Regions from separate parts of the Ureibacillus suwonensis genome, predicted to be linked through region 2. Evidence: riboswitches for the same ligand, from Rfam matches in the RefSeq annotation. Region 2 holds a riboswitch; the other holds the start of a gene.
What was found. A riboswitch is a leader RNA that binds a small molecule or an ion and turns the genes downstream of it on or off. The one in region 2 is predicted to bind cobalamin.
Positions count from the first base shown of each region.

Region 1: it holds a riboswitch for cobalamin, as region 2 does, so the genes downstream of both, ACFPOH_RS00650 (energy-coupling factor ABC transporter permease) here and ACFPOH_RS03230 (glutaredoxin family protein) in region 2, are expected to answer to the same signal.

Region 1 is NZ_JBHSNQ010000009.1:73,283-89,498, forward strand. It holds gene meaB (methylmalonyl Co-A mutase-associated GTPase MeaB) at 1-419, shown strand, start outside; gene ACFPOH_RS00630 (BrxA/BrxB family bacilliredoxin) at 530-967, shown strand; gene prli42 (stressosome-associated protein Prli42) at 1,197-1,289, opposite strand; gene mce (methylmalonyl-CoA epimerase) at 1,415-1,831, shown strand; gene ACFPOH_RS00645 (acyl-CoA carboxylase subunit beta) at 1,831-3,378, shown strand; cobalamin riboswitch at 3,594-3,772, shown strand; gene ACFPOH_RS00650 (energy-coupling factor ABC transporter permease) at 3,903-4,652, shown strand; gene ACFPOH_RS00655 (energy-coupling factor ABC transporter substrate-binding protein) at 4,653-4,946, shown strand; gene cbiQ (cobalt ECF transporter T component CbiQ) at 4,943-5,725, shown strand; gene ACFPOH_RS00665 (energy-coupling factor ABC transporter ATP-binding protein) at 5,726-6,580, shown strand; gene cobJ (precorrin-3B C(17)-methyltransferase) at 6,589-8,184, shown strand; gene ACFPOH_RS00675 (sirohydrochlorin chelatase) at 8,194-9,123, shown strand; gene cobK (precorrin-6A reductase) at 9,120-9,896, shown strand; gene ACFPOH_RS00685 (precorrin-8X methylmutase) at 9,893-10,531, shown strand; gene ACFPOH_RS00690 (cobalt-precorrin-5B (C(1))-methyltransferase) at 10,537-11,646, shown strand; gene cbiE (precorrin-6y C5,15-methyltransferase (decarboxylating) subunit CbiE) at 11,636-12,844, shown strand; gene cobI (precorrin-2 C(20)-methyltransferase) at 12,837-13,541, shown strand; gene cobM (precorrin-4 C(11)-methyltransferase) at 13,538-14,317, shown strand; gene ACFPOH_RS00710 (cobalt-precorrin 5A hydrolase) at 14,314-15,462, shown strand; gene ACFPOH_RS00715 (cobyrinate a,c-diamide synthase) at 15,462-16,216, shown strand, end outside.
Region 2 is NZ_JBHSNQ010000037.1:27,507-43,722, forward strand. It holds gene ACFPOH_RS03185 (sugar ABC transporter ATP-binding protein) at 1-953, shown strand, start outside; gene rbsC (ribose ABC transporter permease) at 946-1,881, shown strand; gene rbsB (ribose ABC transporter substrate-binding protein RbsB) at 1,897-2,826, shown strand; gene ACFPOH_RS03200 (DoxX family protein) at 2,877-3,281, opposite strand; partial or broken gene ACFPOH_RS03205 (TauD/TfdA dioxygenase family protein) at 3,782-4,675, shown strand; gene ACFPOH_RS03210 (YezD family protein) at 4,953-5,129, shown strand; gene pxpA (5-oxoprolinase subunit PxpA) at 5,208-5,966, opposite strand; gene pxpB (5-oxoprolinase subunit PxpB) at 6,089-6,802, shown strand; gene ACFPOH_RS03225 (5-oxoprolinase subunit C family protein) at 6,799-7,743, shown strand; cobalamin riboswitch at 7,810-7,995, shown strand; gene ACFPOH_RS03230 (glutaredoxin family protein) at 8,131-8,361, shown strand; gene nrdI (class Ib ribonucleoside-diphosphate reductase assembly flavoprotein NrdI) at 8,358-8,729, shown strand; gene nrdE (class 1b ribonucleoside-diphosphate reductase subunit alpha) at 8,726-10,819, shown strand; gene nrdF (class 1b ribonucleoside-diphosphate reductase subunit beta) at 10,807-11,787, shown strand; gene ACFPOH_RS03250 (heme oxygenase) at 11,870-12,187, shown strand; gene ACFPOH_RS03255 (hypothetical protein) at 12,218-12,832, opposite strand; gene ACFPOH_RS03260 (alpha/beta hydrolase) at 13,120-13,752, shown strand; gene ACFPOH_RS03265 (23S rRNA methyltransferase) at 13,809-14,303, opposite strand; gene ACFPOH_RS03270 (hypothetical protein) at 14,432-14,560, shown strand; gene ACFPOH_RS03275 (5' nucleotidase, NT5C type) at 14,608-15,183, opposite strand; gene ispG (flavodoxin-dependent (E)-4-hydroxy-3-methylbut-2-enyl-diphosphate synthase) at 15,202-16,216, opposite strand, start outside.

The sequences.
Region 1 (16,216 bases), on a different contig from region 2:
AAGGGATTATGGAATTGGCGGATGGAATTGTTGTCCATAAAGCGGATGGAGACAATGTGGAGAAAGCGAAAAATACGGTTCGGGAATACCGGAAAATTTTGCATTTCTTGCAACCATCCACTCCTGGTTGGGAATCCCAGGCCCTTGCCGTCTCTTCCTATGAAAAAACCGGATTAAAAGAAGTTTGGGAAATGATATTATCCTTCGAAAAACAAATGAAGGAATCCGGTTATTGGTATACGAGAAGAAGGGAACAGACTAGCGATTGGTTCTATTCCATGATTCATGACCATTTAATCGATTCGTTTTTCGGAAAGAAAGAAAACAAAGAATTGGTCAAGCAATTGGAAGAAGAAATTTTGCAAGGAAAACTGACGGTTACTCAAGGAATTCATCAATTATTTCCGGATTTTGGGTGATATTAAACCGTAATCCATGGAAAGATCATTTCAGTTCTTCCTTTTCTTATTTGCAATGACCTCTTTAGTCCTCTATGCTAAAATGTATAGTTGAAAGGAGAATGAATGACATGATGGATTACGATTTATTTATGCAGGAAATTATCAGAACAGCCCGTGCGGAAATAGAGAGTGCGGGATATGAGCAATTAAGAACGCCTGAAGAGGTGGAAAAAGCCTTTGCGCGTCCTGGAACAACCCTTGTCATGATCAACTCTGTATGCGGTTGCGCGGGTGGCATCGCCCGTCCAGCGGCAGCAAATGCAATTCATTACGATAAACGCCCTGATCATCTAGTGACCGTTTTCGCGGGACAAGATAAAGAAGCGACAGCAGCGGCACGTGCGCATTTCGGTGAAGAGCATATCCCTTCATCCCCGGCTTTTGTTCTATTAAAAGACGGCAAAGTGGTGGCGGATATCGGCCGTCATGAGATTGAAGGGCATGATGTAATGTCTGTCATTACCAATTTGCAGGCTTATTTTGAGGAATATTGCGACGAAGTCTAATGTAACAATTAAAGAATCCGCATACTAAATGTTCTTAATAATAGTATTGCGGATTCTGCATTTTGTAATTTTTCTTGAAAAAGCGTCCTCTATTTTCAGAAATCATATAATTTTATTATTTTACGGAAAATTTTTAAATAGATCTGTTGTGATACAGTATAAAGATGGTTGAGGAAAATTTTTTTGAAATAAAAAATAGCGATTACTGACTTGTAATCGCTACCGGTTATTAGAAAAATGACAATCCGAATGCCAATGTTGAGAGTAACATAATTGCAATCATCGCATATACGACCACTTTTTGAATTTTTTTATTGCTCATTTTCTCGCTCTCTCCTTTTTTTCATATTTTTAGTTTATCAAATTTGAAAAATTTCTCAAGTACGTAGCGTAATTTTCGCAAATTCGTTACAATAGGTTATGTACTATAACAGAAGGGGTGTCATCATGGAAAATATCGATCATATAGGTATAGCCGTCAAAAACCTAGACGAATCAGTGAAATATTATACTGAAGTGTTAGGTTTAAAACTAGAAAGAATTGAAGAAGTTCCAACTCAAAATGTGCGTGTGGCATTCATTGATGCCGGTAACGTCCATATTGAATTGTTGCAACCGTTAAGCGAAAAAGGAGCAATTTATAATCATATTGAAAAACGCGGCGAAGGAATTCAGCACATTTGTTTCAAAGTTGATAATATTCGCGAAAAAATGGCGGAATTAAAAGAAAAGGGAGTACGTCTTCTTTCTGAAGAACCAATTCCAGCTGCCGGTGGGGCAGAAGCATGTTTCATTCATCCAAAAGACAGTTTTGGAGTTTTATATGAACTATATGAAAAAAGTGGAAAAGGGGTTAATGAATAATGGACATGTTAGACAAAATTGATGAAATGTATGACCGAAAAAGAGAGATTTATTTAGGCGGTGGCGACAAACGTATTGCCAAACAGCATGAAAAAGGAAAACTTACTGCCCGCGAACGTATTGAATTATTGCTGGATGAAGGCACATTCGTGGAAATTAATCCTTTCATCGAGCACCGTGTAACGGATTTCGGCTTGGGCGAACAAAAAGGACCTGGTGACGGGGTTGTAACAGGTTATGGTAAAGTCAATGGACGCCCTGTATACTTATTTGCTCAGGATTTCACAGTGTTTGGTGGAGCACTAGGTGAAATGCATGCGAAAAAAATTGCGATAGTGATGGATTTGGCTGCTAAAAACGGTGCGCCATTCATCGGTATCAACGACTCTGGTGGTGCCCGCATCCAAGAAGGGGTACTTTCATTGGACGGATATGGTCATATTTTCTATCGCAACTCCATTTATTCCGGAGTGATTCCGCAAATTTCCGTCATCATGGGTCCTTGTGCTGGTGGGGCAGTATATTCTCCAGCGATTACAGACTTTATTTTAATGGTGGATAAAACATCCCAAATGTTCATTACAGGACCAAAAGTAATTGAAGCGGTAACAGGAGAAAAAATTTCGTCAGAAGATTTAGGCGGTTCAAAAGTGCATAACTCCATCAGCGGTAACGCTCATTTCCGTGCACCATCCGAAGAAGAAGCAATCCAACAAATCAGAAGATTGTTAAGCTACTTACCGCAAAGCTATAAAGAAAAAGCACCTCGCTTGCCACGTCCGGAAGGCGATGATTGGCGTCCTGAATTAATTGACGTTGTGCCAATCGAACCAACTCGTCCATATGATGTGCGTAAAGTGGTGGAACAAGTGGTGGATGAAGGTTCCTTCATGGAAGTGCATTCAGAATTTGCGAAAAACATCGTTGTTGGATTTGCACGCATTGGAGGTTATTCAGTAGGGCTTGTATGTAACCAGCCTAAAGCTTTAGCTGGAGGACTTGATATCGATTCATCCGACAAAGCGTCCAGATTCATTCGCACTTGCGATGCATTCAATATTCCAATCATTACATTTGAAGACGTGTCAGGATTCTTCCCAGGCGTTAAACAAGAACATGGCGGTATCATCCGTCACGGTGCAAAAATCTTGTATGCTTATTCTGAAGCAACAGTGCCAAAAATTACGGTCATTTTACGTAAAGCATACGGCGGTGCATACGTGGCATTGAACTCTAAATCCATCGGTGCCGACCTTGTATTTGCTTGGCCAAATGCAGAAATCGCTGTAATGGGTGCTGCTGGTGCGGCAAATATCATTTTTGCAAACGAAATTGCCAATTCCCCAGATCCAGAAAAAACACGCCAAGAAAAAATTGAAGAATATAAAGAAAAATTCGCAAATCCTTACGTTGCTGCTTCACTTGGAATGGTGGATGACGTCATCGATCCAAGAGAAACGCGCATTAAGTTAATTCAAGGATTAGAAATGCTTGAAAATAAAGAAGAATCAAGACCTAAGAAAAAACACGGAAATATTCCGCTATAATCCAATGAATACGAACATTTGTAGTACAGGCCAATCCCGGTTTGTACTACTTTTTTCTAAAAATTTTAAATAGGCTATCTATTTTGATACAAAAGAAAGCAAAAATCTTAATTTTGTAATGGCTGAAAGAAAAAATGAGTTGTCAAATTTTTAATTCTATTTAGAAAGATATAGAAATTTTTGAATCTATATGCTACAATACTATTAAATTTCAACAATTGAATATTCCATACGGTGCTAATGAAAATTAGCTTAATAGGGAAACTAGTGAAAATCTAGTGCGGTCCCGCCACTGTGAAGAGGAGCTCAAAATCAAATGCCACTGTGAAAATGGGAAGGCGATTTTGGAGCGATGAATCTAAGCCAGGAGACCTGCCGTATGGAGTGGATGGTAGTGTCCTACGAGGATAGGTACACGAATAGGCATCATACTAGCATTATGCGTATCGTTATGCCTTATTGTGGGACACTGCTAATTTAGCAGTGTTTTTTTATTATTCATATATTTTTTTAGGAGGGTTTTTATGAACATTTCGTTTAAAAAGCCAATTTATTTTTTAGCATTATTGTTGTTGGTTCCTAAGCCTGCCTTTGCTATGCACATCATGGAAGGTTTTTTGCCGGCAGAATGGGCTGTCTTTTGGTGGCTCGTAACATTACCTTTTCTAATAATAGGGTTAAAGAATATAAGCAATCTTATAAAGGTTCATTCTGAGACAAAATTATTGCTGGGTTTATCCGGAGCATTCGCATTCGTTTTATCCGCTTTAAAAATTCCTTCCGTTACAGGGAGTTGTTCTCATCCTACCGGGGTGGGTTTAGGAACGATTTTATTTGGACCTTTTGTAATGAGTGTTCTAGGTAGTATTGTTTTGCTGTTTCAATCATTGCTATTGGCGCATGGGGGGTTAACGACGCTTGGTGCCAATGCATTTTCTATGGCTGTTGCCGGTCCTTTTATTGCATATGGAGTATTTAAGGGGGCGCAAAAGATCGGTCTAACGTTTACATTTGCAGTCTTTTTGGCTGCCTCATTAGCTGATTTAGGCACTTACGTTATTACATCTATTCAACTTGCACTTGCTTTTCCCTCTGAAGTGGGTGGTATATTTGCTTCATTTGTCAAATTCGCTAGCGTCTTTGCAATTACTCAAATTCCTTTAGCGATTGTAGAAGGGTTGCTTTCAGTCATGGTGATGAATTTCTTGGTGAAATATAACGTAAATGAATTAAAGTTGCTTCAAGTGTTAAACAAAACTCAGGAGGCGAAATAGATGTTAAAAAATAACGCATTTATCTTATTTATTACGATAGCTTTGATTTGCATTCCGCTGATTTTCAATGGAAATGCAGAATACGGCGGTGCAGACGGGGAAGCGGAAGAATTGATCACAGAGCTGAACGAATCCTATAAACCTTGGTTTTCTAGTATATGGGAACCTCCTAGTGGTGAAATCGAAAGTTTATTATTCGTCTTGCAAGGAGCTGCCGGTGCTGGGTTTATCGGTTATTTTATAGGATATATGAGAGGCCGGAATAGGGGCGGAAATGCTGAGATACCGAAATGAGAATGCTGGAATTTTACGCTTATCATTCACCATTAAGAAACATACATCCGATTGAAAAAATCGTATTTGCATTGATTCCTTTAATACTTAATATCCTGTTTCAAAATATATACACGTCTTTATTCATATTTTTCATCATGGTTGTGATTACCATAATTTTTGGCAAAATTCCTGTTCGTATATATTGGAAGTTATTGTTAATTCCTGTCGCTTTTTTATTATCAAGTATACTGGTTATTTTACTCAGCTTTACCGAAAGCCCTTTAGAAGGAGCAATTTTTCAATCCATCATTGGTCCCGTTGTTATTTCAATCATGAAGGAAAGTATTGAAAAGGCCTTGACTTTATTTTCTGTTTCCTTATCGAGTATCAGTTGCTTGTACTTCTTAATCTTAACGACAACCATTCAGGATGTTCTGTTTGGTTTACAGTGCTTGAAAGTTCCGCAGGTTTTGTTGGATTTAATCGCATTAATCTATCGATTTATATTTTTATTTCTGGATTCAAGCAGGACAATATTTCTTGCACAAAAAGCAAGGTTGGGACATGGTTCATTTATCAAAACGATCAAGTCGATTGGACTTATTATTAGCGCTTTATTTGTTAAGGTATTCCATGAAATGAAAGATTTAAACAACGCAGTCAATGCAAGAAGTTTAAATGGTTATATGGCTGTTATTGCAAGAACAATTCGATTTTCAAGAAGCCGTTGGATATTCATTATGTTAATCAGTATATTGATTATCGCTTTTAATTTCACCGTTGGGAGAGCTGGTTGAATGAGTACTACTATTTTCGAACTGAGCGAAGTGTACTACCGTTATGAAGATGGGACTGAGGCTTTAAAAAATATCAATCTACGAATTGAACGAGGGAAAAAAATTGCTCTTTTAGGCAGCAATGGTGCAGGAAAGTCCACATTATTATTGCATTTAAATGGGTTGTTAAAACCAACATCCGGCACAATTTGCATCGATGGACAACCATTAACCTATTCGAGGAAAGAGTTGATCAATTTAAGACGTCGGGTAGGAATCGTTTTTCAAAACCCTGAAACCCAGTTGTTTAATGGGACGGTTCGAGATGACATATGTTATGGACCATATAATTTAAAGTTGCCGGAACGGGAACGAAAGACGTTAATTGAGAAAGCAATTGTTCTGACAGACGTAGGTGAGTTGTTAGATAAACCGATTCATTTTTTAAGCGGTGGACAAAAAAAGCGGGTTTCCATCGCAGGTGTGCTTGCTATGGATCCTGAAGTCATCCTTTTTGATGAGCCAACTGCATCTTTGGATATTTATTACACAAAGAAAATAAGGAAACTATTAGATGAACTTCATCGTGATGGGAGAACGCTTATTCTTTCTACTCACGATATTGATTTTGCCTATGAATGGGCTGACGAAGTAATTGTGATGCATCAAAGTGAAGTGTTATTTCAAGGTAATTTCTCTCAACTGTTTGAAGAACACAAAGATATTATTACTAAAGCAAATCTGGAAACATCAATAATATTCGAAATAGCGCAAATATTGAAAAATAGAGGGGTGAATTTACATACAATTGATTACCGTTCAAAAGAACAATTATTGGAAATTCTTAAAGATTATTTATTGAAGGTAACAATATAAATGGGGTGATGTCTTTGAGAGGAAAGCTATACATTGTCGGTTTTGGTCCAGGGGACGCTAATCACATTACATTTCGGGCAGTGGAAGCGATAAAAGCAAGTGATTATATCATTGGATACAAAACTTATGTGGAATTAATAAAAAATTTATTAAACGTCAAACAAAAAATTATAAGTACTGGGATGACGGAAGAAGTTTCACGTGCACAGGCTGCGGTAAAACTTGCGGAAGAAGGGCACCAGGTAGCGGTCATTTCTAGTGGAGATTCCGGTGTATATGGCATGGCCGGTCTCATTTATGAAGTACTCGTTGAACAAGGTTGGCATAAAGAGTCAGGGGTTGAAGTGGAAGTCATTCCTGGAATTTCTGCCATCAATTCTTGTAGTTCCCTACTCGGTGCCCCGATTATGCATGATTCATGCACAATCAGCTTAAGTGATCATTTAACACCATGGACAATTATCGAAAAAAGGCTTGAAGCAGCGGCAGCAGCTGATTTTGTGATTGCTCTATACAATCCGAAAAGCGGAAGAAGAACAAAACAAATCGTGGAAGCAAGACGGATATTACTAAAATATCGGTCACCGAATACACCGGTTGGACTTGTAAAAAGTGCTTATCGTGAAAGACAATCGATTGTGATTACGACGTTGGATAATATGCTGGAACACGAGATTGGTATGCTCACAACAGTGATTATTGGAAACACCTCCACATTTGTATATGATGACTTAATGATTACGCCGAGGGGGTATCAACGAAAATATACGCTTGATCGCGAGGTACAACCATTGAAACCTCATGAACGATTGAAAAAAGAAGCAGAACCTTGGTCTTTGGAAAATTTGGAATCGAAGAAAAGAGAGTCAAAAAAAACCCCTTTTCAACTAGCATGCGAAGCAATTGCAATGCTGGACCGAAAGCCAAATTTCGTTGTGGAAAAAACAGACTATAAACCAGTTTTTGAGTTTGCCATAAGTCCTGGAGTGGCAAATAAACGATTCACCCCTGAGCAATTTAAGCTATTGGCTGAAGTTGTTGGTCATGAGGGAAGGATGGACTATTCAAGGGATCATCAGTTGCGGATCAGTATTCCAACTAATCATCCAGAACAAATTGTAGAACAACTAACAAATGTTGGTTTGCTGGTGATGCCTGTAGGAAATGTCATTACGGTGAAGGCTTGTGATTTTTGTGATGGTGAAAAAACGGATTCGATACCGTACGCTGAAAAGCTGCAACAGAGATTTGGAGGAAAAGCTGTGCCGAAAGAATTAAAAATCGGCATCAATGGATGTGGGATGGCATGTTACAACGCCGTTATGGAAGATATTGGAATCGTATATCGAAAAGGAAAATTTGATGTGTTTTTAGGTGCAAAACCGGTAGGACGCACCGCACATCCGGGTCAATTGATTGAAGAGGGGTTGGAAGCTGAAAAATTGGTCGAATTAATTGAAAAACTGATTGTTGAATATAAAGAAAATGCTCATCCAAATGAACGATTATTTAAATATTTTAAACGGAAAAAAGTGCTGGCAGGGTACAAATATCAAGATAATGAGCCAAAGCTCAATTTGCAGCCGATCCCTTGTGCAGATTAGGAGGATAACATGACGAAAGCTATTTTATTTGTAGGACATGGAAGTAAGCTTGAAGCAGGAAATGAAGAAGTAAGAGAATTTGTAAAGCAAACAAGAGAATTAATTGATTCAAGTCTACTAGTAGAAACATGTTTTTTAGAATTTGCTGAACCAACGATTTCTCAAGGAATTAAGATTTGCATCGAAAAAGGTGCCAGTGAAATCTATGTAATGCCGATCATCTTGCTCCATGCAGGACATTCTAAAATTCATATTCCCGCAGAAATTGTAGAGGCGCAAGAAAAATATCCCCATGTGAAATTCACTTATGGTGAAGTTGTGGGAATTCATGAAGATATTTTTCAAATTTTACTGGAACGTTTAGAAGAAATCGGTTTTGATACCCAGGCAAAACATGAAGATACAGCCATTTTATTAATTGCCCGGGGAGGAAGCGATGAATATGCCAATGGTGATTTTTTCAAGATTACAAGACTGCTATGGGAAAAGTTAAATGTTCAAGTAGTGGAAGGAGCTTTTATGGGAGTGACAGAACCATTGGTTGAAGAAGGGATTGAACGATGTATAAAGCTTGGTGCTAAAAAAATCATCATGCTTCCATATTTTCTATTTACGGGCATATTAATGGAGCGGATGAAATCCTATTGTGAACGCTTCAAAGAACAATATCCCGAAATAAACATTGAAATTGCCCATTATTTTGGATACCATCCCCGATTAAAATCTGTCATTATTGAACGAATGGTACAAGCATTATCAGGGCATTCGAACGGTGATAAAGATATACAAAATGTTCAAAAGTTAATGGAAAAGGGGCTCATTTCCCACCATCACCATGAGCACGAGCATGAACATGAACATCACCATGGTCATAAACATCATCATGATTACAAAGGTCGTAACGTCCAACTTGATGAAAAAATGGAAGTGAAACCATGATTTTATTTCTTGCTGGGACAAGTGATGCACGTGAATTGGCTGTTTTGTTAAAAAAGGAAGGCTTCCCCCTAATGGCCACCGTAGTAACAGAATCTGCAGCCAAAAGTCTTGTTGATAAAGGCATAGAAGTAAAAGTTGGTAGATTAAATTATGAAAAAATGTACGAATTTTCAAGGGAAACCGGGGTGACAATGATTGTAGATGCCAGTCATCCCTTTGCGGAAGAAGCACATAAAACGGCAAAATGGGTAGCCGAACAATTAAATATCCCCTATATCCGCTATGAGAGGGAAAAATTGCAGCTTGAACAGGATTTTATCAAATTTGTTTCATCCTATGAAGAGGCAGCGGAACTTGCAGCAAAGAAAAAAGGAGTTGTCATGCTCACAACAGGCAGTAAAACGCTGGAAATCTTCGCAAATAAATTATTGCCGCTGAATGATGTTCGCGTGATTTGCAGAATGCTTCCCCGAATCGATAATATGCAAAAATGCGAGCAGCTCGGCTTCCCCCAAAAAAATATAGTGGCAATGCAAGGCCCTTTTTCAAAAGAGTTGAATATTGCCTTATTTAAGCATTTCGGTGTGACACTCATGATTACAAAAGAAAGCGGCAAAGTTGGTGCGGTCGATGAAAAAATAGAAGCTGCAAAGGAACTTGGGATTGAAACGATTGTCATTAAAAGGCCAATTATACAATTTGGTCATGTATTTAGTGAAATGGAGGAAATTGTAAATTGGATAAAAAATCAAAGAAATGAGGGTGCATTATGAATTTTAAACCGATTACGGTAGATCCGGATAAGATTTATGATTATAGTTTTGCCATTATCGAAGAAGAAATGGGAGAACATCACTTTTCAGACATGGAATGGCAAGTTGTTCGCCGAATCATCCATGCTTCGGCTGACTTTGAATTAGGAAGAAGTGTTGTATTTTCACATGGTGCTGTTGAAGCGGGCGTTAAAGCAATCCGGGAAGGAAAACATGTAATTGCCGATGTCCAAATGATTGTCAGCGGCTCAGGACGGAAACGATTCCAAAAATATGGCGGAGATCTGCATTGTTATATCAGTGATGAAGATGTGTCACAAGAAGCGAAAGAAGAGGGAGTTACTCGGGCTATTATGTCAATGAGAAAAGCCGCTCGTGAACATGAAGGAGGTATATATGCAATAGGCAATGCACCGACTGCATTGTTGGAATTAATTCGTCTTGTTAAGGAAGGCATTGCAAAACCTGACTTAATCATCGGGATGCCTGTTGGCTTTGTTTCAGCAGCTGAGTCGAAGGAGGAGCTGTTGAAACTCGAAGGGATTCCATATATTACGAATATCGGCCGTAAAGGCGGCAGCACTGTAACCGTAGCTGCTTTAAATGCTATTTCAATATTAGCTGATCAGGTGTAAGGGAAATGCAGAAAACAAAGAGAAAGAGTACATCTGAACTACGGGAAGGTTATACAACGGGTTCTTGTGCAACAGCTTGTGCAAAAGCGGCACTAATTGCTTTAATCACAAAACAAGTACAAAAGAGGGTAATGATACATCTGCCAATTGGAAAAGATGTTGAATTTCTAATAGAAGATTGCAACATGGGAGACTTTGAAGTGACGTGTTCAACAATTAAAGACGGCGGGGACGATCCTGATGCAACCCATGGCGCTATTATTCAAGCAACAGTTTCTTGGAGAGAGGACGGGGAAATTTTTATCGATGGCGGCAAAGGAGTAGGCAGGGTCACAAAACCCGGATTGCCGATTGAAGTGGGACTTGCAGCCATTAATCCCGTTCCACGGAAAATGATTCAAACGGAAATTGAAAACGTATTAAAACATTTTGAGATTGAAAAAGGGGTAAATATTATCATTTCTGTTCCCGATGGTGAAGAAATTGCCAAAAAAACATTAAATAGCCGTCTCGGAATCATTGGAGGAATTTCAATATTGGGAACAAGAGGAACAGTTGTTCCTTTTTCTAATGCTGCTTATATGGCAAGTATTGTACAAGCTATATCAGTGGCCAAAGCATCCGGTTGTGAGCATCTTGTTTTTACAACAGGTGGACGAAGCGAAAAATTTGCTATGAGCATGTTTTCCGATCTTCCTGAAGTTGCTTTTATTGAAATGGGCGATTTTGTGGGTTTTGCAATGAAACATTGCAAAAAAATCGGCATTCCAAAAGTTTCTTTGGTTGGAATGATGGGAAAATTTTCAAAACTTGCCAAAGGTTCGATGATGCTCCACTCAAAAGGTTCTCAAGTAAGTTTTGAATTTCTTGCTTCCATTGCTAAAGAATGTGGAGCTGCAAATGAAAGCATCGTAAAAATTCTTCAAGCGAACACAGCGAATGAAGTTGGGGAAATCATGAGAGAACTAGGATGCAAGACCTTTTTTGACAAAATATCGGAACATTGCTGTAAAGAAGTAATTAAACATGTGGAAGGCGGATTGATTGTTTCGACTGCGATTTATTCAATGAATGGAGAATTATTAGGAAAGGCGGAAAATATTGATGCCTATTAAATTGATTGGAATTGGAGACAACGGTGTACATGGACTTCATCCCCAATTAATTGAGTGGATTGAAAATGCGGAAGTTCTTGTTGGAGGAGAAAGACTCTTATCATTTTTCCCAAATTTTAAAGGTGAAAAAATCGTATTAAAAACCAAAATAATGAGGATAGTTGAACAACTTGGAAAAAGGAATCAGAACATTGTGATTCTAGCTTCCGGAGATCCCTTGTTTTATGGTATAGGCGGACTTTTATCAAAAAAAATCCCGGTTGAAATCTATCCCTATATCAGTTCAATACAACTTGCAGCGGCAAAATTTGGAATCAGTTGGCAAGATGCCTATTTTGTCAGCATACATGGACGCCCAATAAAAGGCCTTGCTCAAAAAATCGATGGAAAAAAGAAAGTGTTTATATTAACAGATGAAAATAATTCTCCAAATACTCTAGCAAAATATTTGCTAGAGTTTGGTATGACTGAGTATGAAGCTTATATTGCTGAAAACTTGCAAGGGGAAGAGGAGCGTTGCAGAAAAATGACGTTGGAAGAAATGGAGAAATCCAGTTTCTCTCCATTAAATGTTGTGATTTTAGTTCAAACTCAAGAAGCAAAAAAATGGCCGCTTGGCATTGAAGATGAAGAGTTTTATCAACGAAAGCCGGAAAAAGGATTAATAACGAAAAAGGAAGTTCGTGTATTATCCGTTAGCGCTTTGAATTTAAACCCACAAAGCGTTGTGTGGGATATCGGGACATGCACCGGTTCTGTCGCGATTGAAGCTGGGAAAATTGCAAAAGAAGGAAAGATATATGCCATTGAAAAAAATGAAGAAGACATCGCAAACTGTCTCCGTAATCAAAAAAAATTTCGGGTGGATTTCACGGTAGTACACGGAAAAGCGCCGGGAGGCCTTGATGAGTTTCCCGATCCGGATGCCATTTTCATTGGTGGTACAGGCGGCAACATGGAGGAATTATTAACTGTATGTTGTCAAAGGTTGAAAAATGATGGACGCATCGTGTTAAATCTAGCAACAATCGAAAACTTATATGAATCAATCAAGATATTGAACAGATTAGGATTCCATACAGAAGTTACCCAAGTACAAATCGCAAGAAGTAAACCGATTTTATCATTGACCCGGTTAGCTCCATTAAATCCCGTGTTTATTGTAAGTGCAAAACGAAAGGAAGATGGAAATGAATAAAGGGACTCTATACGGAATAGGTGTTGGACCTGGAGATCCTGAATTAATTACTTTAAAAGCTTTTCGCACACTTCAAGAATGTCCAGTCATTGCTTATCCAAAAAAAATGCGAGGTTCAAAAAGTTATGCATACAAAATTGCAGAAGTTTTTATACGGCCTGAAGAAAAGGAAATGTTGGGCCTAATATTTCCAATGACGAAAGATGAAGAAGTATTAAAAAGGGAATGGAATAAAGCCGTTGATGAAATCTATGGGAAAATTGCCAATGGAAAAGATGTGGCGTTTGTTACGGAAGGGGATCCGCTATTATATAGCACTTTTATTCATTTAATGAAGTTAATGAGCGAAAAATATCCAGATGTCAAAATTCAAGCAGTTCCTGGCATTTCCTCTATTAACGGTGCAGCTTCCTGTCTAAACATTCCTCTGGCTGATGGTGATGAACAAGTCGCGATTATACCTGCAAATGATGATGTCGATAAAATGAGAAAAGCGATTGAAACCCATGATGCTGTTGTATTTCTTAAAGTTGCAAAGGTCATAGATTTGATGCTGGAAATTCTTCGGGATTTGGGCTTGGAAAACAAAGCGCACGTAGTGACAAAAGTAACATCTGAAGAAGAAATAATCTGGAGCATCGATGAATTGGACGGTGCGGATTTAAATTATTTAACGTTAATGGTGGTGCGAAAATGAAAAAAATATGGATTATTGGAGCTGGTCCGGGCGATCCCGATTTAATCACGGTGAAGGGTTTACATATTTTGCAACAATCAGATTGTATTCTCTATACAGACTCTCTTGTGAATGAAGAGTTAATTGCCAAAGCAAAGAAAGAAGCAGAAATAATAAAAACGAGCGGAATGCATTTGGAAGAAATTGTATCAATCATTGTAGATCGGGTGGACCGTGGAAAAAAAGTTGCACGTGTTCATACCGGAGATTCATCGATGTATGGTGCTATTGCAGAACAAATCGCATTACTAAAAAAAGAAGGCATTGAAGTTGAAATCATTCCGGGTGTGAGTTCAGTTTTTGCTTCAGCAGCAGCAGTACAAGCAGAACTGACAATTCCCGAATTAACTCAAACCCTGATTTTAACCCGAGCAGAAGGACGAACGCCTGTGCCGGAAAAAGAAAAATTAAAAGATTTGGCAAGCCATCATTGTACAATCGCTCTTTTCCTCAGTGCCACTTTAACGAAAAAAATCATGAAGGAATTGAAAGAAGCAGGCTGGCAAGATGATACGCCTGTAGCAGTTATTCAAAAAGCTACTTGGCCAGATCAAAAAATCGTTCGAACGACACTTGCTCAACTTGATGAAGCAATGAAAGAAAATGGCATTCGCAAACATGCCATGATATTGGCTGGATGGGCACTAGATCCAAACATTTATGAAAAGAATTCTTATCGTTCGAAACTTTACGATGCCGAGTTTACCCACGGCTATAGGAAAGGAGTTTCAAAGTGATTCAACTAGCGGAGGAGGAAATTCCGAAAATCAATCAAAAGAATGATTATGCGATTGTAGCGATTACAAAACATAGCGCAGAAATTGCGAGAAAATTAAGAGGACTTTTTCCAAATGGCGACTTGTATTATCCGCATAAGTTTGCCAAAGGTGATGAAGAGGGTCTGGGAATTCAGTTATATGATGGCAATGTTCGGATTCTGCTTTCAGCCATTTTTTATAAATATAAAGGTCTCATTTTGTTTATTTCTCTTGGTGCAGTTGTTCGCATGATTGCACCACTATTAAAAGATAAAAAAATCGATCCGGCAGTCGTTGTCATCGATGATCGGGGTAAAAATGTAATCAGTGTGCTTTCAGGCCATTTAGGAGGTGCGAATGAATTAACGAGAGAAATCGCCGCATTGCTTCACGCAAATCCCGTTATTACCACAGCATCTGATGTTCAACAAACCATCGCCGTAGATTTATTTGGCTCCAGATTCGGATGGGTTTGGGATTCCGAAGAGCATTTGACCAAGGTAAGTGCGGCTGTCGTCAACGAAGAACCAGTTGCCATAGTGCAGGAAAGTGGAGAGCGTTCTTGGTGGTTATATGATCATCCATTACCGAAAAATATCATGTTATATCCGACAATTTTGGACGCAATCGATGCGAAGCCAAGCGGTGCTTTAATAATCACGCATCGCTTACTTGCCCCAGAAGAAAAATCAATATTGCAATGCGGTATTATTTTTAGACCAAAAGTGATCGTAATAGGCATCGGTTGTAATCGCGGAACAAGCGGGGAGGAGATTCAGTCAGTCATTGAAGAGACGTTGCTTGAGTTGGGATTTTCTTCAAAAAGTATAAAAGCGATATGCACCATTGACTTAAAGAAAGATGAAGAAGGTTTATTAAAAGTGGTGGAAGAACGAAAAGTGGAATTTTGTACGTATACAGCCAAGGAACTTAATGAAATGCATATCGAAGAACCATCAGAAACGGTTTATAAATATACAGGGGCATATTCCGTGAGTGAAGCAGCAGCGAAACGGTATTTACAATCGGATTCCCTTGTCCTTGTCAAAAAGAAAAGCGGCAATGTAACGATTTCTGTAGGGGTTCTAGAACATAAGGAGGATTATCCGTGGCAAAAAGAGTAATGATTGCAGGTACATCGAGCGGTGTTGGAAAAACAACTTTAACAATCGGAATTATGGCTGCACTGAAAAAGAGAAATTTAGTCGTCCAAGGTTTTAAATGCGGTCCTGATTATATCGATCCATCTTATCATACTGCCGTTACAAAACGAGTTTCCCGAAATATCGATAGCTGGATGTTAAGCCGCGAAGTAATCCGTGATATTGTAGAACGGTCTGGCCGCGATGCAGATATTTCAATTATCGAAGGGGTGATGGGGTATTTTGATGGCAAAAGTCCATTGGAAAATACCGGATCCGCTGCTGAAATCGCTGTCATTACTGAAAGTCCAGTTCTGCTGGTGGTGGATTGCTCAAGCATGGCAAGAAGTGCAGCAGCAATTGTCAAAGGTTTTCAAACTCTGCATGAACCATCGCGAATCGTTGGTGTAATTGCCAACAGAGTTGGAAGCGAGGGCCATTTTAACATTGTAAAAACAGCCATTGAACAAGAATGTAAAATTCCGGTAATCGGCTATATGAAGAAAAACAATGATCTCCATTTGCCAAGCAGGCATCTCGGATTAATTCCGGCTATTGAAAGGGGAGAATTGGATTCTTATTTTGATTCGCTGGCACAAGAAGTAGAAAAAACCATTGATCTCAACCGGCTATTAAGCATTTCTGAAACGAACAATTTACAAGAAGTTGAAAATTCTATTTTTCACGAAGATCCAAAGGTAAATGTAATAATCGCCGTTGCAAAGGATGCGGCCTT
Region 2 (16,216 bases):
AAACCATTCGGGAATTAAAAGCCAAAGGAATTTCCTTCGTTTATATTTCCCATCGAATGGAAGAAATTTTCTCCATCTGTGACCGGATCACGATTTTGCGGGATGGTCAATATGTAGGGGAACGGAATATACCGGAGACAAACTTTGATGAAATTGTGGCCATGATGGTTGGAAGGGAACTTGGGGAACGGTTCCCTGAACGAAAAGCGGAAATTGGCGACGTTAAGCTGGAAGTTCAAAACTTGACGGTCAAAGGTTTGTTTGAAAATGTTTCATTCAACGTCCGCAAAGGCGAAGTGGTCGGTATGGCAGGACTGATGGGCGCTGGAAGAACCGAAGTGGCTGAAACCATTTTCGGCTACAGAAGAGCCCACGGTGGCGACATTTTGATTGATGAAAAAAAAGTTTCCATTAAAACGCCGATTGATGCAATGAAACACAAAATCGGCTATGTGACCGAGGACCGAAAAACAAAAGGATTGGTTCTTGATTTTTCCATCCAGGAAAATGTGTCCCTTGCCAACCTGAAAAAAGTATCTTCTTCGGGTGTGGTGAACAAAGAGAAGGAGACTTCCCTTGTCAACCAATATATTCAACAGTTGAAAATCCGCACTTCCAGTCCAAAGCAAAGTGCGAAATCGTTAAGTGGAGGAAATCAACAGAAGGTTGTGCTTGCGAAGTGGCTTGGCACTGAGCCGGAAGTATTGATTTTGGACGAGCCGACCCGCGGCGTCGATATCGGTGCGAAAAAAGAGATTTACCAGATTATTAATGATCTGGCACAGGCTGGTGTAGCGATTTTAATGATTTCATCCGAATTGCCGGAAATCATTGGCATGGCGGACCGTGTCCTTGTCATGCATGAAGGGAAAATAACGGGCCAAGTTTCAAAAGAAGAAATGACCCAGGAAAGAATTATGCATTTTGCTACTGGAGGTGAGCAAGTTGACTAAGTCGTCAAAAGAAATGATATCGAAACTGGGACCGTTAATCGGTTTAATTCTTTTAATTATCGTCGTAAGCATCATGAATCCCAGTTTTTTAACGATTTCCAATATTTTTAACGTGTTGAGACAAGTTTCCATCAGTGCCATCATCGCCTTTGGGATGACCTTTGTCATTCTCACAGGGGGAATCGATTTATCCGTAGGTTCCACGCTTGCATTGACGGGGGCTGTTGCCGCCAGTTTATTGGCAGGCGGAACGGACCCAATCGTTTCCATGGGGGTTGCGTTAATCCTTGGACTTGTGTTGGGAGCTTTCAACGGGGTGATTATTACAAAAGGAAAAGTGGCCCCATTTATTGCGACTTTGGCAACAATGACAATTTACCGGGGATTGACGCTTGTATATACAAACGGTAAACCGATTTCCGGTTTGGGAGACCATGCATCATTTCAATTATTTGGGAAAGGCTATTTCTTAGGTGTCCCTATTCCGGTGATCACAACTATCGTTTCTTTCGCCATTCTCGCTTTCATTTTGCACAAAACGACATTTGGCCGCCGGGTCTATGCGGTTGGCGGAAATGAAGAAGCGGCAAAATTATCCGGCATTAATGCCGACAGAGTGAAAATCGCAGTGTATGCCATTTCCGGATTCCTTGCTGCGTTATCCGCATTAATTTTAACTTCCCGCTTGAATTCTGCTCAACCAACGGCGGGCGAGTCCTATGAATTGGATGCCATTGCGGCCGTTGTATTAGGCGGGACAAGCCTGAATGGCGGGAAAGGTTGGATTTTCGGCACGTTAATCGGTGCATTGATTATTGGGGTTCTCAATAATGGTATGAACTTGATTGGCGTATCTTCTTTCTGGCAACAAGTCGTAAAAGGGATCGTCATACTGCTCGCAGTACTTTTAGACCGAAAAAAAGACTAAAAAGGAGTGTTTATGATGAAAAACATGAAGCTTTTATTTTTCGTTGTGATTGCAATGCTAGTGTTATCCGCCTGTTCGATGGATTCTTCATTGGAAAAAAAGGATGATGCGGCAAAAGGAACAAAAGAAGAAGGTTCTTACAAAATTGGTTTTTCCATTTCCACATTAAATAACCCATTCTTCGTCACTCTTAGCGATGGTGCAAAAGCGGTCAGCAAAGAAAAAGGCGTGGATTTAGTGGTTGTCGATGCGCAAGATGATGCATCCAAACAGGCTTCCGACGTGGAAGACTTAATCCAGCAAGGCATTGATTTATTATTAATCAACCCTGTAGACTCTTCTGCGGTTGGATCTGCCGTGGAATCTGCCAATGCCGCAGGAATTCCGGTCATTACGGTGGACCGTTCAGCAGACAGCGGTGAAGTGGTTGCCCACATCGCCTCTGACAATGTGGAAGGCGGCAAGCTTGCAGGGGAATATTTGTTGGAATTGGTAGGTGAAGGTGCCAAAGTGGCAATGCTTGAAGGCGTTCCAGGTTCATCTGCTGCCCGTGACCGCGGAGAAGGTTTCCTTAAAGCGGTGGAAGGAAAAGTGGATCTTGTTTCAAGCCAGCCAGCCAACTTTAACCGCAGCGAAGGATTATCTGTAATGGAAAACATGCTACAAGCCCATCCTGATATTGAAGCGGTATTTGCTCAAAATGATGAAATGGCTTTAGGTGCCCTTGAAGCGATTTCAGCTGCCGGCAAAGAGATTGTTGTCATCGGCTTTGATGCGACAGATGACGCATTGAAGAAAATTGATGAAGGAAAAATGGCTGCAAGTGTTGCCCAAAAACCTGAAGAAATTGGGAAAACTGCCATTGAAACGGCCGTGAAATATTTGAACGGTGAAAAAGTGGAAGAGTTTGTACCGGTTGAACTTGAATTGGTGACTAAAAAATAAAGGATGTAAGGTAGAACATAGTGGCGCGAGCTCGTGTTCTACCTTTTTTTTCATTTATTTTTTTTCTTTTTCTCTTCCACGATGAAGTTGTCAAGGGCAAGGAAACGATTGCTGGCAAACAGAAGATAAGCGGCCATGGCCATCAAAGCGACATCCAATTCATATCCATGAAGGAAACCGGCGTCATATTTCACGGTTGCAATGGCCCCCGCCATAAGCAGCACAAAAAGAAATGCGAAAAAGCGAATGGAAAACCCGATGATGAGAAAGATTCCGCCGATCGTTTCAAGACCGGTTACGCCGTAAGCCAATAGTTCTGCATACGGCAAATTGTAGTTGGCAAATCGTTCCGCCACCGTCGGAATCCCTTCCTGCCATTTTGCCAAACCGTGCATGATGAAAGTGGCCCCCAATACAAGCCGGAGAATAAAACCTCCAATTTCACTTTGCCTCAACACAATCCCCTTTCTACTTTTTTTACTATCATATTATCGCTCGTCCACATATAACACTGTTGCCCTGAATTTTCTAATCAGCCGTATCCTGAGTATAAAGTGCTTCTCCAATAAACAGGAAAATTGCATCATAAACCAAATGAGGGTTTGTCAAATGCCGAATGGTTGGGTTTAGAATTGGAAACAAAATAAAAAAACAAAGTTTTTTTATCGGAAAACTATTGACAAATGTTTCTCAGGATTGTAAATTGTTATCAACCAAATATTCGAACCGACTTTTCCAAAAGAGGTTTAACATTTTAGCGGATTATGATGCTGAAATTGTTAAACCTCTTTTGCTTTCCATCGTCGCTTTTCAGAATGTTTGCTTGAAGCAAAACTTTTGGATGCAGATGAAGGGCATGATGGATTCATTCTAAAATTTTGGTAATAAGTTAATTATTATTTATAAACCAAGTTATCTTATAAGAATAATAATATAAAAACGGAGGGTGATTTTGATGGCAACAAAATCAAAAATTGAAATCGTGAAAAAAGCGGGCCGCATCGGGGCAGAGGTGCATGGGGTGAAGTTGACGCCGGATATTGATGGGGAGACTTTATCACAAATCAAGGAAGCTTTAAATGAGCATTTGGTGCTATTCTTCCGTGGTCAAGAACATTTGGATGATGCTACACATGAGGAGTTTGCAAAACGTTTTGGTGAATTGTTCGCCCATCCAACAGTGCCGGTGAAGGAAAACACAGCAGCAATTCTTGAGTTGGATTCCCAATATGGGGGGAAAGCCAACTCTTGACATACAGATGTGACATTCGTTCCTGAAGTGCCCCGTTATTCCATCTTGCGCGGTGTGGAAATTCCATCCGTGGGCGGAGATACGATCTGGGCGAATACCCATACGGCCTATACTGATTTGCCTGAAGAATTGCAAGAATTGGCGGAAAAATTATGGGCAATCCATTCCAATAAATTCGACTATGCTGCTTTAGCATATGTAAACCAATCAAAAGAAAAAGCAAGAGAGTATATTGAAAAGCATCGGAGTGTATTTGCGAGAATCGAATATGAAACACGCCATCCGGTGGTAATCTTGCATCCTGAAAACGGCAAGAAACATTTGTTGCTTGGTCATTTCGTCCGCCAATTCGAAGGTTATTCAACGTCACAATCAGCGGCGCTTTATGAAATCTTGCAAAGCTATGTGACTCGCCCGGAAAACACAGTTCGCTGGAATTGGCAAAAAGGGGATCTTGTCATTTGGGATAACCTGGCATCCCAGCATTATGCAGTCGCCGATTACGATGAACGCCGCATCGTCCGCCGTGTGACGGTTTCCAAAAATACTCCGAAAAATGTGAATGGGGAAGAAAGTTCATTAATTAGAAAAAAATAAGGTAATAATTCACTTTAGATGAAGAAGATTTAGCTATGGCGTTATTATTAATTGGCGGGGAAGAGCAACTGGCGGATTTGATCCTGGGTTGCCACCTGAAAAGTGCATTGACACAGTGGCAAAGTTATCATTGATCCCTATGCTTACAGGTGATAACATTCCTTTTCCCGGCATATAATCTAAGCAGGAAGAAGTTTTACACGTTTTGGGAACTGATTCATTTTTTTCGACCTTATCCTTAGTATTTCAATAAGAATAAAAAGAAAGAAGTGGTGGTATGGCTAAATTAAAAGAAGACGTGTTAAAACAAATCATTAAACAATTAAATAATATAGATTACGGCAACTTATCAATTACAGTACACAATGGCGAAATTGTCCAACTGGATGTCACTAAAAAACAGCGATTCGACCGGGCATCGGTGGAAAGAGTATTAACAAAAGTTGCCCGTTAAAAGGAAGGCTGCCCAGTGGAAATCATGATTGGGCAGCCTTTCATATTGTTTAAGTTTCATTGAATCCAAAGTGTAATTTTATATGAAAGCCTTCACTTCAATTCCATTTTTCAGCAATTCCCCTTTGATAAATCTTGCAAAATCCACGGCATGTTCACCATCACCATGAATACAAACGGTATCCGCCCGTAAAAGCACATCCACGCCTTGGCGGGATTTTACTTTTCCTTCTTTCACCATTCTGATCACTTGTTGAACGGCTTCATTTTGGTCGGTAATCATTGCATCGGGCTGTTTTCGGGATGTTAACGTGCCATCCTTTTGATAAGTACGGTCAGCAAATACTTCGTGGGCAGTCCGAAGTCCGATTTTTTCACCCGCTTTTGTTAATTCGCTCGATGCAAGGCCGAATAAGATCAAATCGGGAGAAACGTCATATACCGCTTTTGCGATGGCCTCCGCAATTTCAGGATCTTTTGCCGCCATATTATAAAGGGCGCCGTGGGGCTTCACATGCTGCATTTTTTCTCCTTCAATCGTTAAAAAAGCCTGTAATGCGCCAATTTGATAGACCACCATATCATAAGCTTCTTGATAAGTGATGGCCATTTCCCTTCTTCCGAATCCCAATAAATCCGGCAATCCCGGATGGGCCCCGATTTTCACTCCATGATCCAGAGCCACTTTCACCGTTTCCCTCATGACGGATGGATCCCCCGCATGAAAACCGCAGGCGATATTCGCTGAAGAAACATATTGTAAAATTTCTTTTTGGTTGGCGAGCGTGTATCTTCCAAAATCCTCTCCGATATCACAATTCAAATCGACCCGGTTCACATCAATAACCTCCAATTTATTATTCCAGATACTCAATGGATTTATGGAAAAATATATCATAAAAAATGTGCTTTTGATATAATTCCTTTAATATTGATACAAATTGGAGGAAAGTAGCAAACATGGCCGTACAATTTAAACCACTGGGGGAAAGTGCTGTATTGGTCTATTTCGGAAATGCCATTTCAGAAGAGATCCATTTATCAATAAAAAAATTTCTTTCCCTTCTTGAAAAGGAGCCCTTCGATGGTCTGATAGAGGTTGTACCAAGTTATACGAATGTTTGTGTTTATTATGATGTAATGGCAGTGGATCAATGGGATATTGAAGGGCGCTCCCCGTACGAAAAAGTGGTCTCCCGGCTTCAAAGGCTGTTACAAAAAGAGATTGATTTGCCAAAGGAAAAAAACAGATTGGTTGAAATCCCTGTCTGTTACGGAGGAATCTATGGCCCGGATTTAACGGAAATTGCCCGAATTCACCATTTGTCTGAAAAAGAAGTCATTGAGATACATACAAAAAACGATTATCTTGTCTACATGTTGGGCTTTGCACCCGGATTTCCTTTTTTGGGCGGGATGGATGAAAGAATCGCAACTCCCCGCAAAGAAACACCCCGATTGAAAATCCCGGCCGGTTCTGTAGGGATTGCCGGAAAGCAAACAGGGATTTACCCCCTTGAAACACCTGGAGGGTGGCAAATCATTGGCCGCACCCCATTAAAATTGTTTCTTCCGGATCAAAACCCGCCAACGTTATTGCGGGCAGGAGACCGGATCCGTTTTGTCCCCATTACTGAAAAAGAGTTTATGGAATTAGAAGGTGAAAGGTCATGACGATGACAATACTGAAACCGGGTCTTTTAACGACGATCCAAGATTCAGGAAGAAGGGGTTTTCAGCAGTATGGCGTCATTGTTGGAGGGGCAATGGATACCCTCTCTTATCGCATGGGGGAAATGCTGTTACAGCAAGCGCCTTCTGCGGCACTGGAATTCACTTTAATCGGTCCGACGGTGAAATTTAATTGTGATGCGGTGTTTTGTTTGACAGGGGCCAATTTTCATCCGCTCTTGAATGAGAAACCATGCCGGATGTGGAAGCCGGTTTTTGCCGAAAAGGGCAGCATTTTAAAGCTGGGCTCCTGCAAAGATGGAGCAAGGGGCTATTTGCACATCAAAGGTGGAATTCAAGTCAAGAAAGTATTAAATAGTTACAGCACTTATATCCGTGCCGGGATAGGAGGATTTAAAGGCCGCCCTTTGCAAAAAGGAGACGAACTTCCAATTCCGGAATCGAAGCCAGTGCAAAAAGGAAAGTGGGGGATTCTTCCGGGAGATTGGTTGATTAAGAGTCGGGATGCGGAAATTCGGGTGGTAAAAGGGACGGAATATGATCGATTTGCGGAAAAAAGCAGGAATGCCTTCATCAATTGCATCTTTACGATTTCGAAAGATGCGGATCGCATGGGTTACCGTTTAATGGGGGATAGTCCACTAATTACGAAAGAACCTATCCAATTATTATCAGAGGCAGTCACCTTTGGAACCGTCCAAGTGCCTCCAAGCGGGCAGCCCATTATCTTAATGGCGGATTGTCAGACGACGGGCGGTTATCCTAAATTGGCTCAAGTGGTTTCCGTTGATTTGCCGAAACTCGCCCAACTTCAACCCTTTTCGAAAATACGCTTTCAACTCATTTCTTTGGAAGAGGCCCAAAAGTTGTACATTCAGCAGGAAAAAGCATTAAGACGATTGGAAATCATGCTTAAACATTAAGTTTTTCCAATTCCACTTGTATTTAACAAATCTGCATGTTACAATGTTACACGACAACACAATATATAGTATATTTGTTTATCAGGTTCTACTATATATAGTAGATTAAAAGGGAAATCAGTGAAAATCTGATGCTGTCCCCGCAACTGTAATTGCTGACGAAAAGTTCAAATCCACTGTGCCAATGGCATGGGAAGGGAACTTGTAGGATGATGCATGAGCCAGGAGACCTGCCTGATAAACGGAAATTGCTCATTTCTTCGGGGGCTAAGAAATGGAAGCAAAAGGTCCATTTCTTAGCGCCTGATTGTTTCCATTTCAAAGCCTTACCCGAAAAAGGGTATGGCTTATTTTTTTGTCATTGAATTGATGGAAAGGAGAAAGGATATGAAGTTATATTCCAAAAAAGTTTGTCCAAAGTGCATGTTGATGAAATTTGAGTTAAAGAAACTGGGTTTCGAAAGACAATATGAGGAAATAAACGTTGATTCCAATGAAGAAGCGAAAGAAAGATTATTGAAAGCCGGATTCTTTACTGTCCCGGTTATGGAAATTGACGGTGAGCTGATGGATGACATGGAAGAAGCCAAAAAAATCATCGGCATGATGAAGGTATGATCGCTTATGCCTCAAGAACCGGAAATGTGCGGTTTATCGTTCATCAATTAGGATTGCCGAACATTGAAATTCAAGAAGGGCTGATATTGGACGAACCCTTTTTGTTGTGCACTTATACCGATGGAATTGGGGAAGTGCCACCAATTGTAGAAGGGTTTTTAAAAAATAATGCCCACCTTTGCAAAGGAGTGGTGGCAAGCGGGAATTCCAATTTTGGTCATTCTTATTTTTGCCGTTCTGCAGATGTGATCAGTGAAACTTATGGCATCCCGATTGTTGAAAAGATTGAATTAAGGGGATTTCAAAAAAATTATCACGCCATTATGGAGTTTTATAAAAGAACGATACAAGGGGGGATTTTCAGATGAAAACATATTTAATGCTCAATAATGAAGTGTTGAATCACTATCGGCAAACGGGCCGCATCGACTTGGAGAAAGATCGGCAGGCCACCCGTCAATTTTTCTTCGAGTATATTCATCCCCGCATGCGCCAGTTTTCGGGCATAGAAGAAAAGGTTCGTTATTTAATAGAAGAAGGTTATTATGAGGAAGCTTTCTTGAAAAAGTATTCCATGGACTTTATCCGGCAAATATTTGAAATCGCCTATGCCTACCGGTTCCGTTTCCAAACGTTTATGAGCGCTAAAAAATTTTATGACAGCTACGCAATGAAAAGCCGGGATGGAAAGGAAATTTTAGAAACTTATGAAGATCGTATGAGCATTATTGCCCTTTATCTGGCGGATGGAAATGAACAAATGGCGGAAAAGGCGATCCGTGCCATCATGGAAGCTTTTCAACCGGCGACGCCAACTGCCCTGAACAGCGGGAAAAAAGCGCGGGGTGAATTGGTTAGCTGTTTCAAATTGTCGATGGATGATTCGATGAACAGCATTGCCGAAAACATTGGATATTGTCTGGAACTCTCAAGACTTGGCGGAGGAGTGGGGGTCAATTTGACGGATTTGAGGCCTTTGGGGGATCCAATCAAAGGAATCGCCAATCGGGCAAGCGGGGTCATGCCCGTTGCCAAACTGTTGGAAAACGCTTTTGCCTACTCCAATCAATTGGGCCAACGGAATGGCTCGGGCGTTGCCTATTTGAATATCTTCCACGGGGATATTGAAGAATTTATTTCTTCCAAAAAGCCGAATGCCGATGAAAAAATCCGGTTGCAAACTTTATCAACGGGCGTCATTGTACCTGATATTTTCTTTGAGCTGATGAAAAAGGATGAAGAGATGGCCCTTTTCAGCCCTTATGACATTTATCGGGAATACGGAAAAAGAATGTCCGAAATCAGCATGACGGAAATGTATGGGGAACTGCTCAATAACCCGAATATCCGAAAGTTGAAATGGATCAATGCACGAAAATTATATACAGAAATTAAGAAAAGCCAATTCGAATCCGGTTATCCATTTGAAATTTTCGATGACAACGTCAATAAGCGTCATCCTTTAAAACAATTGGGAAGAGTGAAGATGTCCAATCTTTGCACGGAAATTTTGCAATTGCAGCGGACAAGCGTCATTCATGACAAAGATGAGCCGAATGAATACGGATTGGATGTATCTTGCAATCTTGGTTCGTTGGATATTCACCATGCGACGAAGTTTCACCGTTTTGAAGAGCTGGTTGATACGGCAATGCGGCTGCTTACGCAAGTGTCCCTCATGACCAATATCAAAAATGTGCCTTCTGTCAGAAAGGCGAATCGGTTGATGCATTCGGTCGGACTGGGCGTGATGAATTTGCACGGCCATCTCGTTTCCCAAAATATTCGGTACGGTTCAAAGGAGTCCATCGAATTCATCGATTATTTCATGGAAGCATTGAACTATTATTCATTGAAATCATCCATGCAAATGGCGAAAGAAAAGGGAGAAACTTTTTTTGGGTTTGAAGAGAGCGAATATGCAAACGGCAACTATTTTGAAAATTACATCCATAAGACGGACAAAGAACCGGTTGGAGCGGTGAAAAGAGCCTTGGGAAACGTGCCGATCATCACCCGGGATATGTGGATAAAATTGAAAGAAGATGTCATGAAATACGGGCTATTCAATGCTTATCGACTGGCGATTGCGCCAACGGGTTCCATCTCATATATCCGTTCCTGCACCGCTTCCATCGCCCCCATTACGGAAAGAGTGGAAATTCGGGATTATGCGGATAGCCGCACGATTTATCCAATGCCATTCCTGAACAACGAAAATCAGGAAACTTATGTGGAAGCTTATGACCTGGATCCGTATAAAATGATTGATTTATATGTGGCGGCACAAAAACATGTGGATCAGGGCATTTCCATGACCGTTTATGTTACGGACCAGTGGACGACGGAAAGACTCGCCAAAGTGTATATTTATGCCTGGATACGCGGCATCAAAACGGTCTATTATGTGCGCCAACGACTACAAAAATTGGAGGAATGTGTAGCATGCACCATTTAACTTATGAAGCGGTGAATTGGAATCAGCCGACCAATGGCCTTGCCAAAGTATTTTGGGATCAGCAATGGAAGCAAATGTGGTTCCCGGAAGAAATCGCCGTGTCAAAAGATATACCGCAATGGAAAACTTTTGGGCATCAGGAAACGTATAAAAAGGTTTTTGGAGGCCTCACGCTGCTTGATACCATCCAAACCAATATCGGTATGAATGAAATAGCAAGGCATGTGCCGGATTTGCAAGTGAAAGCGGTATTGACGGTGTTTGGCGCTTTTGAAGCCATCCATGCCAAATCCTATTCCTATATATTTACAACCCTTTGCAACAAAGACGAAATCGAAGAAATTTTTCAATGGGTGAAAGAAAATGGACATTTGCAGTATAAAGCGCAAAAAATTGCGGAAATTTATCAAGCCATTCAAGAACATGATCCGGTGAGTTTATGGAAAGCCATGTTTGCCTCTGTCATGCTCGAATCCTTCCTGTTCTATTCCGGATTTTTCTATCCGCTCTATCTGGGCGGACAAGGGATTTTGCGAAACAGCGCAGAGGTGATATCCCTCATATTGAGAGATGAATCGATTCATGGAGTGGCTGTCGGAATCTTTGCCCAAAATCTATTCAACCAATTTACGAAAGAACAGCAAGAATCATTAAAACAATGGGGTTATGAATTACTGCTGGAATTGTACGACAATGAATTGCAATACACAGATGAAATATACAGGGGAACCGGCCTGGAGGATGAAGTGAAGGCGTACATTCGCTATAACGGCAATAAAGCGTTGATGAATTTGGGCTTGGATACCATGTTTCCGGAGGAGGAAATCAACCCCATTGTAATGAACGGAATCCGAAATGAAGGATCCACATACGATTTCTTTTCCCAAAAAGGTTCCACGTATGCATTGGCAAAAGTGGAACCGATCACGGATGATACATTCCGTTTTGATTTTTTGGCAAATGAATAAAAGGGACGGATTGCGTATTCCATTAAACTATGTTAATAATGTAAATGATAATTATTCTCAATAGAAAAAGGGGTTTGTTTTTATGTATACAGTGACAAATCGCATCAAAGTTAAAAAAGGATTTGCGAAAAAAATGGCTCCACGATTTACACAACCTGGCCCATTATTGACATTCAAAGGTTTCAAGAAAGTGGAAGTATTGGTGAGCACCCAATTTGAAGATTATGATGAAATGAGTGTAGTCATGTATTGGGATACACTGGAAGACTTCCAGGCATGGAGAGAGAGCGATTCATTCAAAGAAGCGCATAAACGTCCTGCAGGCGGAAGCGAAGAGAGTCCTACAATCGACAATATTGTGGTGATTGCGGAAGTCGCTTCCACATTGGAAAACAATTAATATAATAATAACCAAATAAAAGAGCCATCTTCAGGAAGTGGATGGCTCTTTTGATTTATTCCGATATTCATTAAAAATTTTGTAGGCTTCATCAATGGCACGTTTTATCATTTTATCAAAGGAATTTGTGGAATTTAACTCTTTTACAGCCGCTTTCACGAATTTTGATTGATCCTCCAAAAAGGCTTGGAGATCTTCCTCCGACCCTAAATGCGCATCAAAGTAGATCCGTCGTTTATTCCGTTCAATCATATGGGTTAAATCGTATTTTGTCATCACTTGCAAAATCCATTTATTTAAACCTGTAGCCAGTAAAAGAGAAATGATATAATATAATAATTCGGGGCGATTTTTTCGAGCTTTTAATTGATTAAAATGAACATTTTCTTGAAGTGCATTTAGTATGACGAAATTCGAGGAGTAGTATAGGGTTTTTTCGGCTGAGTGAATGATGTTATATTTATCGGGAAGTAATAAAAGCCAAATATTAAAGGCGATAATCCATGCATCTATGATATTAAGTGCTCCCTCTTTTACAAGATGATTGCATTGATTATACTTTTTTGCCAGGTTATTAAAATTGTCGATATGATATTGCTCGATATATAATAAGCTGCGATCTACTGTAATTTCCCTATACAACATTGACACCCCTTTACTATGAAAATCGGTAAAATTTTCCCCGAAAGTGGTTGAAGGATAATTGATAAAATACTTCTAATCTTAGTTTACCAAATTAATTTTCAAATAATAGACAAATTTTTTAAAAATAATAAAAAAGATACATTTTATCGACATTTTTTGAAATATTATCATTGATTTCTAGTAAAACTTAAAAAGGGTTATCAACAAAATTAATGCAAAAATAATATGTTTTCATAAAATAAAGAAAATATAGTTGTATAGTAGGATATAAGTCGGGAGGAAATAAAATGCAATCAGTATTTACTTTTAAACATATCGAACCTAAAGTGGAAAGTAAACAAAGTCCAGCGATCTTTTTGTTCCATGGATTGGGCAGTGATGAGGAGGATTTGCTGCAAATTATCGGGGGCATTCAGGAGGTTTGCCATGTTTTCAGTTTAAGAGGTCCGATCACCCATGATCCCGGTTACGCCTTTTATACGTTTGAGGAAGAAGGAAAGCCGGTACAGGAAATTTTCGATAAAGTGGTGGCCGTCACCAAAGATTTTATTTTGCAAGCGATCGACGAATATCAATTGGATCCGGAGAAAATTTTTGTGGCAGGTTTTAATCAAGGTGCTGTGATCGCACAAACTTTATGTGTGGCAATGGGGAACCGGATTAAAGCATGTGCTGCATTGTCCGGATATTTGCCGGACTTTGTCAAAGATCAATATTATAAACAGAATATGACGGAGACGAAAATTTTCATTTCCCACGGGGAATATGATTATGACTACCCAATCGTTTGGAGTGAAAAAAGCAAAGCGTTTTTTGAGGAATATGGGGCAAAGGTGGTCTATAAAACATATCCTGTGGGCCATGGGGTTTCACCCGAAAACATGAATGATTTTATTCATTTTATTCTTGAACAAATATAATTAAAAAAGCTGACGAATGTCAGCTTTTTTTGATGGGTGCACAGCATTGGCTCCATTCACATTTTTTCGCCCAAATAAATATCATAAAAGTAATGTAAAATATCTTCTCCTTTTTCATCCACCAATGTATCTTCTTTTAATTTCATTGTCACCGTTGTTTCGCCGGGAACCAGCTGATCCTCTTCAAATGTTAATGTAATCAAAATTTTTCCCGTAGTTGCAAGTTCTTCTTTTACTTCATCCGATAATTGCAAATAGTCGAAAAGAGGCTCTTTCCAAGTGCCCTTGATCAGCAATTGATGCTGATTTTGATTTTTTTCATATTCCCATTGGACATCACGTAGAATAGTTTTAAACAATTCTTCTACAGTAAAGGTTTCATCATTATATTCAATTTCAAATTCGCGCAATGAGTAAGCATCAACCGTTAAACCGCTTTTCGCTTTTTCCGCCTGAGTATGTATGCCGGAAACCGCCTCTTTAATATCGCTGCATCCAGCTAGTAGAAAAATAAAAAATATGAGTGCAAAAAAACAATGCATTCTCCGCATTACCAACCCCCCAGTGATGGAACTACCGTTCATTATCATAATAGCGAAAAAATTCATCGTTGGATTAGAGGAATATGAAATTTCCGTTAAAATTCAATGAAATCAACTCTAATAGAAGGGAAGTTTTCATGAAAATCAATGATGAGTTGCTGGAAAAACTGGGAATTTATTTTGTCTATCATGATATTTATAACCGCTATGGGATTACTTTTGAATCGTTTGTGGACCGTTGGGTGAGGGGGATTTTGGATATATAAAAAAACGCTAGGCTGGTCCGGCAAGATGGACAAGTCTAGCGATGCCATCAAAAATGGCGCTGAATCCATTGGTTCGCTTCTTTCCAATTTTGCACCCTTATGACATTGGAAGGAACGGCTTTGCGATTATAAGGGGTGTCAAATAACAGCACGGGAATTTTCAGTTCTTCCGCAAGTTCCACCGCATTATCGTGCTTATCTTCAAAAAATACTTCAATGCGGTATTTTTTTGCAGCCTCCAATTTATTGTGGCTGCCGATCAATTCAATGTGATCATAAGGCACCTGATGCTCTTCAAACCAACGTTTTGTTACGTCATACAAGTGCTGGTCCCGCGCGGAAATATAATATAACTCATATTGTTTATGCCAATGGTTTAAAATTCGTTGGGCATCGTTGGCAATTTTGCTTACAGAGTAGAGATACGGTTCATTTTCTTTGAACCATCGCGCAAACTCGTTCCGGTCAACGGGGTGGGGGAAAGCGCTTAAAAAGTCGTACTCAACCACATCGTCAAGCACGATATTTGTTTTGTATTGTTTATTGATATGCGGAATCAGCGTATCAGGAGTAGTCACTGTCCCATCGATATCAATACCGAAACGGGGCTTTTCCTGCTTCATGATAGACCCCCCTTAAATTCAGATTTGCTGCTGTTCCCGTTCAGCCAATTTTTCTGCCGCTAATTTGTCGATCTCTTTTTTCAATTCTTCCACCATCGTTTCCTCAGGGACTTTCCGTACGGTTTTGCCTTTCATAAAGAGCAGGCCTTCACCGCGGGCCCCGGCGATTCCGATGTCCGCTTCTCTCGCTTCTCCAGGTCCGTTTACCGCGCAGCCAAGCACAGCCACTTTCAACGGTACATTTAATTTGGAAATGTATTCTTCGATTTCATTGGCGATGGAAATGAGATCGATTTCGATTCGTCCGCAAGTAGGGCAGGAAACCAATGTTGCCATGTTGGATGCAAGACCAAAGGATTTCAATAATTCCCTTGCCACTTTCACTTCTTCCACCGGGTCAGCGGAGAGGGAAATACGGATTGTATTTCCGATGCCTCTTGAAAGAAGGGCACCTAAACCGGCAGCGGATTTGATTGTGCCGGAAAAGAGTGTTCCGGATTCCGTAATGCCAAGATGCAATGGATAATCAAAGGTGCGCGCCGCTTTTTCATAGGCTTCGATGGCAAGATTCACATCGGAAGCTTTCATGGATACGATGATGTCATGGAAATCCAAATCTTCAAGTATTTTTATATGATGCAAAGCAGATTCGACCATTCCATCCGCTGTAGGATAACCATATTTTTCAAGGATATGTCTTTCAAGGGAGCCTGCGTTGACGCCAATCCGGATTGGAACGCCCCGTTCTTTCGCCGCTTTGACAACGGCTTCCACTTTTTCACGGCGCCCGATATTTCCAGGATTGATGCGCACTTTATCAATGCCGTTTTCGATCGCCATTAATGCAAGTTTATAGTTGAAATGAATATCCGCCACTAACGGGATATGGATTCGTTTTTTTATTTCAGGAATGGCTGCTGCCGCCCGTTCATCAGGAACAGCAACCCGCACGATTTGACAACCTGCTTCTTCCAATCTCAATATTTCAGCGACAGTCGCTTCCACATCGTGGGTTTTTGTTGTACACATACTT